Regions from separate parts of the Roseburia sp. TF10-5 genome, predicted to be linked through region 2. Evidence: predicted binding sites of a transcription regulator. Region 2 holds the regulator's gene; the other holds the start of a gene.
The links. Region 2 encodes Rex, which represses fermentation and respiration genes when NADH is low (regulators of the CRP and FNR family bind a similar motif). Its sites were predicted from a motif close to ATTGTTAANTANTTAACAAT; they were not measured.

Region 1 (5,530 bases), on a different contig from region 2:
CAGTCTTGCCTGTTCCGATTGCCCAGATTGGCTCATAAGCGATTACCATGTTTGCAACGTCTGCTGCTGCAACGCCTGCAAGATCAGATTTGATCTGAAGTCTGATCCAATCAAGTGTTACACCCATCTCTCTCTGCTCTAAAGTCTCTCCACAGCAAAGGATTGGAGTAAGTCCTGCCTCGATTGCCTTCTTAACCTTCTTATTTAAGAGAACATCATCCTCTTTGAAGTAGTCACGTCTCTCGGAATGTCCGATTACCACGTACTTAACACCAGCGTCTACCAGCATCTCTGCGGAGATCTCACCTGTGTATGCACCCTTCTCTTCGAAGTACATGTTCTCGGCTCCAACCTGTACGTTGGTTCCTTTCACAGCCTCTACAACCGGTACGATATCGATTGCAGGTACACAGTAAACAACATCTACGCTGTCAGATACTACTAATGGCTTTAACTCTTCTACTAACTTTACAGCCTGGCTTGGAGTCATGTTCATTTTCCAGTTGCCGGCTACGATTTTCTTTCTTGCCATGATTTTTATTTCTCCTAATCTGTAAATAATTCAACTGTCTTTTATTTATCGTCTGCTGCTACTACGCCTGGCAGTTCCTTACCCTCTAAGAATTCAAGGGAAGCTCCACCACCGGTAGAAATATGGCTCATCTTATCAGCATAACCCATCTGGTTAACAGCTGCAGCGGAATCTCCACCACCGATGATTGTTGTTGCATCGGTCTCTGCAAGAGCCTTAGCTACTGCAAGTGTACCAGCTGCAAGTGTCGGGTTCTCGAATACCCCCATCGGTCCGTTCCATACAACAGTCTTAGCTGTCTTAACAGCATCTGCAAACATCTCTGCGGACTTAGGTCCGATATCGCATCCCTCACGGTCTGCCGGCATAGCTGTGATATCACATACTTCTGTCTCTACAGGTCCGTCGATTGGATCTGGGAAATCCTTGATGGTAACAGCATCTACAGGAAGAAGGATCTTCTTGCCCATCTTCTCAGCCTTAGCCATCATTTCCTTACAGTAATCAAGCTTCTCATCATCGCAGAGAGAAAGTCCGATCTCATATCCCTGAGCCTTGATGAATGTGTAAGCCATACCACCACCGATGATAAGGGTATCACACTTCTCAAGCAGGTTGTTGATAACGTTGAGTTTGTCTGCTACCTTAGCACCACCGAGGATTGCTACGAATGGACGTACCGGATTCTCAACAGCATTTCCTAAGAAGGCGATCTCCTTCTCCATCAGGTAACCAACAACATTCTGTCCACCCTTTGCAGTGATGAACTTTGTAACACCGGCTACAGAAGCGTGTGCTCTGTGGGAGGAACCGAATGCATCACATACATAGATGTCTGCAAGATCGGCAAGTTCCTTAGAGAACTGCTCACCGTTCTTTGTCTCCTCAGCGCCACGAAAACGGGTATTCTGAAGTAATACAACTTCTCCCTCTTTCATTTCCTCAACAGCCTTTGTAGCTGCCTCGCCTGTTACGTTGTAATCAGATACGAAGTTTACTTTCTGTCCGAGAAGCTCCTCAAGTCTCTTGGCAACCGGTGCAAGGGACTCTCCTTCGTTTGGTCCGTTCTTTACTTTTCCAAGATGGGAGCAAAGGATTACCTTTCCACCATCGTTTAATAACTTCTTAATTGTAGGAAGAGCAGCTTTGATACGGGTATCATCTGTGATCTCGCCAGCTTTCAGTGGTACATTGAAGTCACATCTTACAAGGACTCTCTTGCCCTTTGCGTTGATATCATCAACTGTTTTCTTATTTAATGCCATGTTTTTATTCTCCGTTCTGCCTTTTTGGCAATTTTAAACCCGAAGAAAAGGAAATGACTTTCCAGCCGGTTGTTTCATACTCCGCAGCTGCATAAAACAGCGGAACCCTTTCCTTTTCTTCTTATTTGTCATAATGAAAAAAGGTCCGGCCCTACAGGCCGGACCCTTTCACATAAACTAAGATAGATTATGCTAACTCAGAGAAGTACTTGATTGTACGAACCATCTGAGATGTGTAGCTGTTCTCGTTATCATACCAAGAAACAACCTGAACCTCATACAGATCATCACCGATTGGGTTAACCATTGTCTGAGTAGCATCGAATAAAGAACCGAATCTCATACCAACGATATCAGAAGATACGATCTCGTCCTCATTGTATCCGAAGGACTCATTAGCTGCTGCCTTCATAGCTGCGTTGATGTCTTCCTTAGTAACGCCAGCCTTCTTAACAACTGCTGTAAGAATTGTAGTAGATCCTGTAGGGGTTGGTACACGCTGTGCAGATCCGATTAACTTTCCGTTCAGCTCTGGGATTACAAGACCGATAGCCTTTGCAGCACCTGTGCTGTTTGGAACGATATTAACTGCAGCTGCACGGGATCTTCTTAAATCACCCTTACGCTGTGGTCCATCAAGAGTCATCTGATCACCAGTGTAAGCATGGATTGTTACCATGATACCAGACTGGATTGGAGCAAACTTGTTAAGAGCATCTGCCATTGGAGCTAAGCAGTTTGTTGTACAAGAAGCTGCAGAAATGATTGTGTCAGTTGCCTTTAATGTCTCGTGGTTTGTATTGTAAACGATTGTAGGAAGGTCGTTTCCTGCTGGTGCAGAGATAACTACCTTACGAGCTCCGGCATTGATATGAGCCTGAGCCTTCTCCTTGCTTGTATAGAATCCAGAGCACTCTAATACAACGTCAACCTTTAACTCACCCCATGGGCAATTGTTTGCATCTGGGAAAGCGTAGATCTTGATTTCCTTACCACATACTGTGATAGAATCATCGCTTGCAGAAACTTCATCTGCATGCTCGTACTTACCCTGTGAGCTATCATACTTTAATAAGTGTGCTAACATCTTTGGGCTTGTTAAGTCGTTGATTGCTACTACTTCGTATCCTTCTGCTCCGAACATCTGTCTGAAAGCAAGACGACCGATACGGCCGAATCCGTTGATTGCTACTCTTACTGCCATTCTTAATTCCTCCTAGAATTGTAAATAAATAGTCTCATGGGACTTGCGTCCCAAGCTTCCTTTATTTTACCCAATTATTTCCGAAAGTTCAAGTCTTTTCTCCGTCTTTGTTAATTTTTTCACTAAAGGTATCTATTTCCCCTGAAATATAGTATAATCTTACGAAAAGACTTTTTCCAAAATCAACCACACAGAAAAAAGGAGGCTCTTATGCTTTGGGATACACATATGCACACGCATCACAGCGGAGACAGTGACGCATTGATGCCTGACATGATCCAGGCCGCTGTACGGCAGAACCTGGATGGCATCTGTTTTACCGATCATTTTGATTATGATTACCCGGATGATCCCAATCTGTTTCTTCTGGATTTTGATTCCTATATAAAAGAAGTCCGCAGTTTTCAGGACACCTGCCGTGACCGTCTTTCCATTCGTCTTGGAATCGAAGTCGGTCTGCAGCCCCACATCACGAAAATCAACCGCAAAGCAGTGACCGGACATCCGTTTGATTTTGTCATCGGTTCCTCCCACGTTGTTCACGGAATCGATCCCTATTACCCGAAATACTATGAAGGACGCTCCGAAAAAACTGCTTACCGCGAGTACTTCGAATCCATTCTGGAAAACCTGAACACCTATTCCGACTTCGATGTATACGGTCATCTCGATTATGTTGTCCGCTACGGTCCGGACCGCAACCGTTTCTATACATATGAGGCCTATGCCGATATCATTGATGAGATTCTGCGTAAACTCATTTCCATGGGAAAAGGGATCGAAGTCAACACGGCAGGATTCAAATACGGGCTGGGACATCCAAACCCGACCGAAGCTGTTCTTTTACGCTATCACGAACTCGGGGGAGAGATTCTGACACTCGGAGCCGATGCCCATGCGCCGGAGCACGTTGCATATGCGTTTGACCGTCTTCCTCAGATTCTGCGGCATGCAGGCTTCCGGTACTTTACGGTCTTTACCGGCAGGAAGCCGGACTTCCTTCCGCTTCCGGAATAGCGAAAATAAAGGATTAATTCCAAAAATTTCAAAATAGGTATTGCAAAATCCGAATAACACGGTATAATGTAAGTATTGAATGGTGTTATTTAAATATAGCATGCACGTACGCAAATGAGTATGTAGTTCAATTTTATTAAACAATTATCTAATTAACTACTCAGTTACTCAATTTCCTTTAAGTAACTAAGAAGGAGCAGGTTTCCTCGCCTGCTCCTTTCTTTGTTTTTGGGCTTCTGTCCTAATTCTTATATACCTGCTGTCTTTTCGCGGTTGCTCCCCGACCTCTTTTTTATAAAGGTAAGAACAGCAAGCAGAAGCACAAGGCTGATGCCCAATGCTACCCACCAGATCTGTACCAGTCCTGCAATGATATAGCCAATGATACATACCACAGCAACAACCGCTGCATACTGCATCTGCGTTGTCACATGGTTGATATGGTTACTCTGCGCGCCGGCCGAAGACATAACCGTTGTATCCGAAATCGGTGAAATATGATCCCCGCAGACGGCACCTGCCAGCACTGCGGAAACCGCAATGATCATCATTTCCAGATGATCTGCCCCCGGAAACATGGCGATTGCAATCGGAACAAGAATCGCAAATGTTCCCCAGCTTGTTCCGGTAGAAAACGCAAGGAACACTGCAACAACAAACAAAACAGCCGGAAGGAACAGACTTGCAGAAGCACTCGTTCCAACGATGGATTCCACAAATGTACCAATCTGCAGAGCATCTCCCATTCCCTTTAAGGTCCAGGCAAATATCAGTATTCCGATCGCTGGGATCATCAGCTTAAAGCCTTCCACAAAACTCTCCATGAATCCTTTAAACGTAACCACCTTTCGCGGAAGATACAAAAACAGCATGACAAAGACCGTGACCATGGTTGCAAAAATCAGGCTGGTCTCCGCATCACATCCTGCAAATGCACTGACCACATCGGTCGCACCGCCCAGAAATCCGGTATAGATCATGGCACCAATTGCAGAACCAATCAGAACAATCACCGGAAGAAGCAGATCAATCACTTTTCCGTTGGAAGAAATATCTTCTTTCTTAACCTTTTCAAACTCTTCCCCGCCGCTGGTAAACAGATCTCCTTTTGCAGCATTCTCCTCATGTTTTTTCATGAGTCCGAAATCAAAACCTGCAATAATCACAAAAAATACCATGACAAGCGTCAGAATCGCATAGAGATTGTACGGAATTGTTCGCAGAAACAGCTGAAATCCCGTAATCCCGGCATCTTTCGGAACATACGAATTGACGGCTGCCGCCCAGCTGGAAATCGGCGCAATGATGCAGACCGGCGCAGCGGTCGCATCAATGATATATGCCAGTTTTGCGCGGGATACTTTGTAGCGGTCAGTTACCGGACGCATCACAGATCCGACGGTCAGGCAATTGAAATAATCATCCACAAAAATCAGTATTCCAAGTCCTGTGGTTGCCAGCATTGCGCTCTTCTTGGACTTGATCTTGCTGCCGGCCCATCTTCCATAAGCA
Region 2 (5,530 bases):
GCAGCAGTCGTTTCCGCCGCCACTGCATCCGCATCCGTTGTTGTTTCCGCAGAAAGATCCATTTCCACAGCAGGAGAGAAGAAGAATGATCCAGATAATAGAATTGCATCCACATCCGTTATCTGTTGAACATCCACAGTTTGTAGCAGTTAAATCACTCATAAGTGACCTCCAAATAAATATATTTACAGTATAGTGTATGAGACGGCAGCAAAAGGGTTCCATATTTTTCTAAAAAAATTCATTGACTTTCACATAGTAAATAGATAAAATGATTTTATAACGTAATAATTGTATACAATTATTCATGTATGAAAAGGAGTAGTCAGCACATGAGAGAAGTAGTAATGAATGACAAATCAAACCTGTTGCAGCTCGAAGAACATTTTTATCAGCTGGTAGATGTGGATGAACCGAATACATTCCGGAACCTTTTTCCCTATGAGGAGATTCCGAAGATTGCGTTTAATGATCGTATTGTTCCGCATAATATGCCGGATGAAATCTGGATTACAGATACCACATTCCGTGATGGGCAGCAGTCCCGTGCTCCGTATACCACCGAACAGATCGTGACGATTTATGATTACTTACATAAACTTGGCGGTCCGAAGGGAAAGATTCGTCAGAGTGAATTCTTCTTATATAGTAAGAAAGACCGCGACGCGGTATATAAATGTATGGAACGTGGCTATCAGTTTCCGGAAGTCACTTCCTGGATTCGTGCCAGCAAACAGGACTTTCAGCTGGTCAAAGACCTGGGTCTTCGCGAGACGGGCATTCTTGTCAGCTGTTCTGACTACCATATTTTCTATAAAATGAAAATGACAAGACGGGAGGTTATGAATCTGTACCTGAGCGTGATCCGCGACTGTCTGGAGACCGGCATCAGTCCGCGCTGTCATCTTGAGGATATCACACGTTCCGATATTTACGGATTTGTAATTCCGTTCTGTGTGGAACTGATGAAACTGCAGGATGAGTACAAGATTCCGATCAAGGTACGTGCCTGCGATACGATGGGATATGGGGTAAACTTCCCTGGTGCCGTAATTCCACGAAGTGTGCCGGGAATCATTTACGGTCTGACAACACATGCCGGAGTTCCTTCTTCCCAGATTGAGTGGCATGGACACAATGATTTTTACAAAGCAGTCAACAATTCCACCACAGCATGGCTGTACGGGGCAAGTGGTGTCAACTGTTCTTTGTTTGGAATCGGGGAGCGTACCGGAAATACGCCTCTGGAAGCCATGGTATTTGAGTATGCCCAGCTGCGCGGTACTCTCGATGGCATGGATACGACCGTGATCACGGAACTTTCCGAATATTATGAGAAGGAACTGGGATACAAACAGCCGCCACAGACACCGTTTGTCGGAAGTAACTTTAATGTGACAAGAGCCGGTATTCACGCGGACGGATTACTGAAAAATGAGGAAATATATAACATTTTCGATACCGGAAAATTTTTAAACCGTCCACCTCTGGTAGCAGTATCGAATACCTCAGGTCTGGCAGGTATTGCACACTGGATCAACAATTATTATCATTTGCCAGATGACCGGAAAGTGGACAAAAACTCAGAACTTGTACACCGGATCAAAGACTGGGTAGACACACAATACGATGACGGACGCGTAACCGTTATGACGGATCAGGAGCTTGTTGTAGAAATTACTTCCGTTTGTAAAGAGCTTGGTATTGTGTTATAGGCAAAAATTCGATATTATATAAGGTGAAATTATGGCAGAAGATCATTATTCATTAAGTGCCAAAGTTTTTCATTCCATTCGGGAAGATATTTTAAATGGAAAATATCAGGCGAATGAGGAACTGAAGGAAAAGAATATTGGCGACGATCTCGGGGTGAGCCGGACTCCCGTCCGGGAAGCACTCCGGCAGCTGGAGCTGGAAGGGCTGGTACATATCATTCCAAACAAGGGAGCGTTTGTAGAAGGGGTTACCCTTCAGGATGTCAAAGATATCTATGAGATACGGACGCTTTTAGAGGGATTATGCGCCCGGTGGGCAGCGGAGCGGATCACGCAGGAACAGTTGGAGGAACTGGAAGAAATCGTATTTTTATCCGATTTTCACTATTCCAAAGAAAACTGGGATCAGATACTGGAACTGGATAACCGTTTCCACGAAATGGTATATGAAGCATGCGCAAGCAAAGAACTGACACGTGTGCTTCGGGACTATCATCATTATCTGCAGCGCATCCGTCGGATCACACTGGAAGAGAAAGCACGGGCTCATGCGTCGATCAATGAACACCGGGCAATTGCCGAGGCATTAAAGGCAAGGGATGCCCGGACAGCGGAGGAGTGTGCCAGACTCCATATCCGCAATACGATATCCAACATGGATAAAATCGGTTGGGAAAATCTGATGAAATAAAATAAAGGAGAATGAAGCGATGAGCAAGATTACAATGACAACACCACTGGTAGAGATGGACGGAGATGAAATGACAAGAATTCTCTGGAAAATGATCAAGGATGAGCTGTTACTTCCGTTTATTGATCTGAAAACAGAGTATTATGATCTGGGACTGGAAGAGCGTAACCGGACAAACGATCAGGTAACGGTTGATTCTGCAAATGCAACAAAGAAATACGGTGTTGCTGTAAAATGCGCAACGATCACTCCGAATGCCGCAAGAATGACAGAATATAATTTAAAAGAAATGTGGAAGAGTCCGAACGGAACCATCCGTGCCATGCTTGACGGAACGGTATTCCGTGCGCCGATTGTCGTAAAGGGAATTGAGCCAAATGTTAAGACCTGGGAAAAGCCGATCACGATTGCAAGACATGCGTATGGCGATGTGTATAAGGCATCAGAAATGAAGGTTCCGGGACCTGGTAAGGCTGAGCTGGTATTTACTGCAGAGGATGGAACCATCGTGCGTGAACTGATCCATAATTTTACCGGAGCCGGTGTATTACAGGGACAGCATAACCTGGACGATTCCATTGAAAGCTTTGCACACAGCTGCTTTAAATATGCACTGGATACAAAGCAGGATCTGTGGTTTGCAACAAAGGATACCATTTCCAAAAAATATGACCATACCTTTAAGGATATTTTCCAGGATGTATTTGAGAAGAATTACAAGGATGCATTTGAAAAAGCCGGAATTGAGTATTTTTATACTTTGATTGATGATGCGGTTGCACGTGTTATGAAGTCAAAAGGCGGATTTATCTGGGCATGCAAAAACTATGACGGTGATGTTATGAGTGATATGATCAGTTCTGCATTCGGCTCTCTTGCCATGATGACTTCCGTACTTGTATCCCCGCATGGATATTATGAGTATGAAGCTGCACACGGAACCGTTCAGAGACATTATTATAAGCATCTGAAGGGTGAAGAAACTTCCACAAACTCCGTCGCAACCATTTTTGCATGGACAGGAGCACTCAGAAAGCGCGGAGAACTGGATAAAAATCAGGCACTCTGTGATTTTGCGGATAAACTGGAAGCAGCATGCTTAAAGACCATTGAGTCCGGAAAGATGACAAAGGATCTTGCTTTGATTACGACCATTGAAAATCCGGTGGTATTAAACAGTGAGAATTTTATTAAGGCAATCCGGACAGAACTAGAAGCTTCTCTTTCATAAATAAAAGGATTGGAGGATGAAATTGTGGAAAAGGAAATCTCACAAGCTGTCATCCGTCGTATGCCAAGATATTACCGTTATCTGGGAGAATTGCTGGAGGAAGGCGTTGAGCGCATTTCCTCCAATGATCTGAGTCACCGGATGATGGTGACGGCCTCTCAGATTCGCCAGGATTTGAATAATTTTGGCGGATTTGGACAACAGGGTTACGGATATAATGTGAAATACCTGTATGATGAGATCGGAAAAATACTGGGGTTAAATGAGACCCATAATATTATCATGATCGGTGCCGGAAATCTTGGTCAGGCAATTACAAATTATGTAAAATTTGAACGGTTTGGTTTTATCATTACTGCGTTGTTTGATGTAAAACCATCTTTAAAAGGACAGACCGTTCGTGATATTCCGATTTATATGATGGATGAACTGGATGATTACTGCAAAAAAAATAAAGTAGATATTGCAGCCTTAACACTCCCGAAAGAAAAGGCAGAAGATACTGCGCAGCATCTTGTGAATCTGGGAATCCGTGCCATCTGGAATTTTGCCCATGTGGATCTGGATTTAAGTGATAAAAGTGTGGTTGTCGAAAATGTTCATTTGTCGGACAGTCTGATGCAGTTATCATATAATATCGTGAAGAACTCCAAGTAGCACACAAAGAGGTGATACGATGAAGGATGATGAAGAATTTAAAAAAGCGCTGGCAGACAAACAGGTGCCGATTCTTGTACTTGATGAGAAGTGGCATCGGCTTTTTGCTGTGCATGGCAAGCCGGACGAAATTCATGAAACGGAAAACGAGCTGAATGCTTTGCTTGCCAGACAGGGAAAACTGAATGAAGAGTTAAAACAGCTGAAAAAAGTAAAAAAGCAGCTGATGGAAAGCATTGTCGCAAACATGGACGGAACTACATCCGAAGATATGGATGCACAGCGGGAAAAAAAGCTGGATGAAGATAAACGTCTGATTGATGAAACCAATCAGAAAATGGAAGAAAATGAGGACGAACTGCTGGAAATTCCACGTCGGATCCGTGATGTCAACCGGAAACTGATGCTTCAGAGCATGGGATATTTTTACGAAAAAATACGTGTCAATAAAAAGGAATCCGATGATATTGATGCCTGGATCAATCAGGTTCGTGTGGATTTAAAGAAAAATATCATCCGTAAGCAGAACCGGGATATCAACAATCGTGAGATTTATGCGTATCTGCACGATATCTTCGGGCCATCCACTCTGGATCTGTTCGATATTCACTATGAAGATGAAGATGTGGAAGAGGACAGCGCACAAAATAAACAAAACGATACGAAAGAATCACAAAAGGAAGAGAAGAAAGAGGAGAAATAGAAATCTTGCGTTATCTTGTATCGGGAAAAGAAATGAAGCTTCTGGATCAGAATACGTCGCAGGTGTTTCATGTACCGGAACTGGTATTGATGGAACAGGCATCGATGGCTTTTGTGCAGAAGCTTTTAGTGCTTAAACAAAATAAATTATCGACAGCATTAATTGCCTGTGGAAGCGGAAATAACGGAGGGGACGGACTTGCCATTGCCCGACTTTTGCGGGAACAGGGGGTTTTTGTGTCCGTATGGCCGGCAGGAGAGGAAGAAGGGCACCGGACCAGTCCATCCTATGACACCCAGAAACAGATCTGCAGTGCCTACCGCATTCCGGTCGTGCAAAAGGAGAAAGTTTCCGCAGGGGAGGCATCCTATGATGTGGTCATTGATGCCATGTTTGGAACCGGTCTGTCCCGGGAAATATCCGGAGCACTTGCAAACGATATTGACGTGCTCAATCAATTGTCTGGATGGAAAGTTGCCGTGGATATTGCTTCCGGAATCAGTTCCGATGATGGGGCAGTACTTGGCACGGCT

Region 1: a site for Rex is predicted at 3,108-3,127, ahead of gap (type I glyceraldehyde-3-phosphate dehydrogenase). Genes of this name have one in related genera too.

The regions. Positions count from the first base shown of each region.
Region 1 covers NZ_QTYW01000007.1:71,193-76,722, forward strand. The annotation lists gene tpiA (triose-phosphate isomerase) at 1-532, opposite strand, end outside; gene DXD06_RS08815 (phosphoglycerate kinase) at 574-1,797, opposite strand; gene gap (type I glyceraldehyde-3-phosphate dehydrogenase) at 1,985-3,001, opposite strand; gene DXD06_RS08825 (histidinol-phosphatase HisJ family protein) at 3,212-4,018, shown strand; gene DXD06_RS08830 (Na+/H+ antiporter NhaC family protein) at 4,267-5,530, opposite strand, start outside.
Region 2 covers NZ_QTYW01000001.1:250,945-256,474, reverse strand. The annotation lists gene DXD06_RS01345 (hypothetical protein) at 1-162, opposite strand, end outside; gene DXD06_RS01340 (2-isopropylmalate synthase) at 333-1,715, shown strand; gene DXD06_RS01335 (GntR family transcriptional regulator) at 1,747-2,406, shown strand; gene DXD06_RS01330 (NADP-dependent isocitrate dehydrogenase) at 2,426-3,637, shown strand; gene DXD06_RS01325 (redox-sensing transcriptional repressor Rex) at 3,659-4,294, shown strand; gene DXD06_RS01320 (hypothetical protein) at 4,314-4,997, shown strand; gene DXD06_RS01315 (NAD(P)H-hydrate dehydratase) at 5,003-5,530, shown strand, end outside.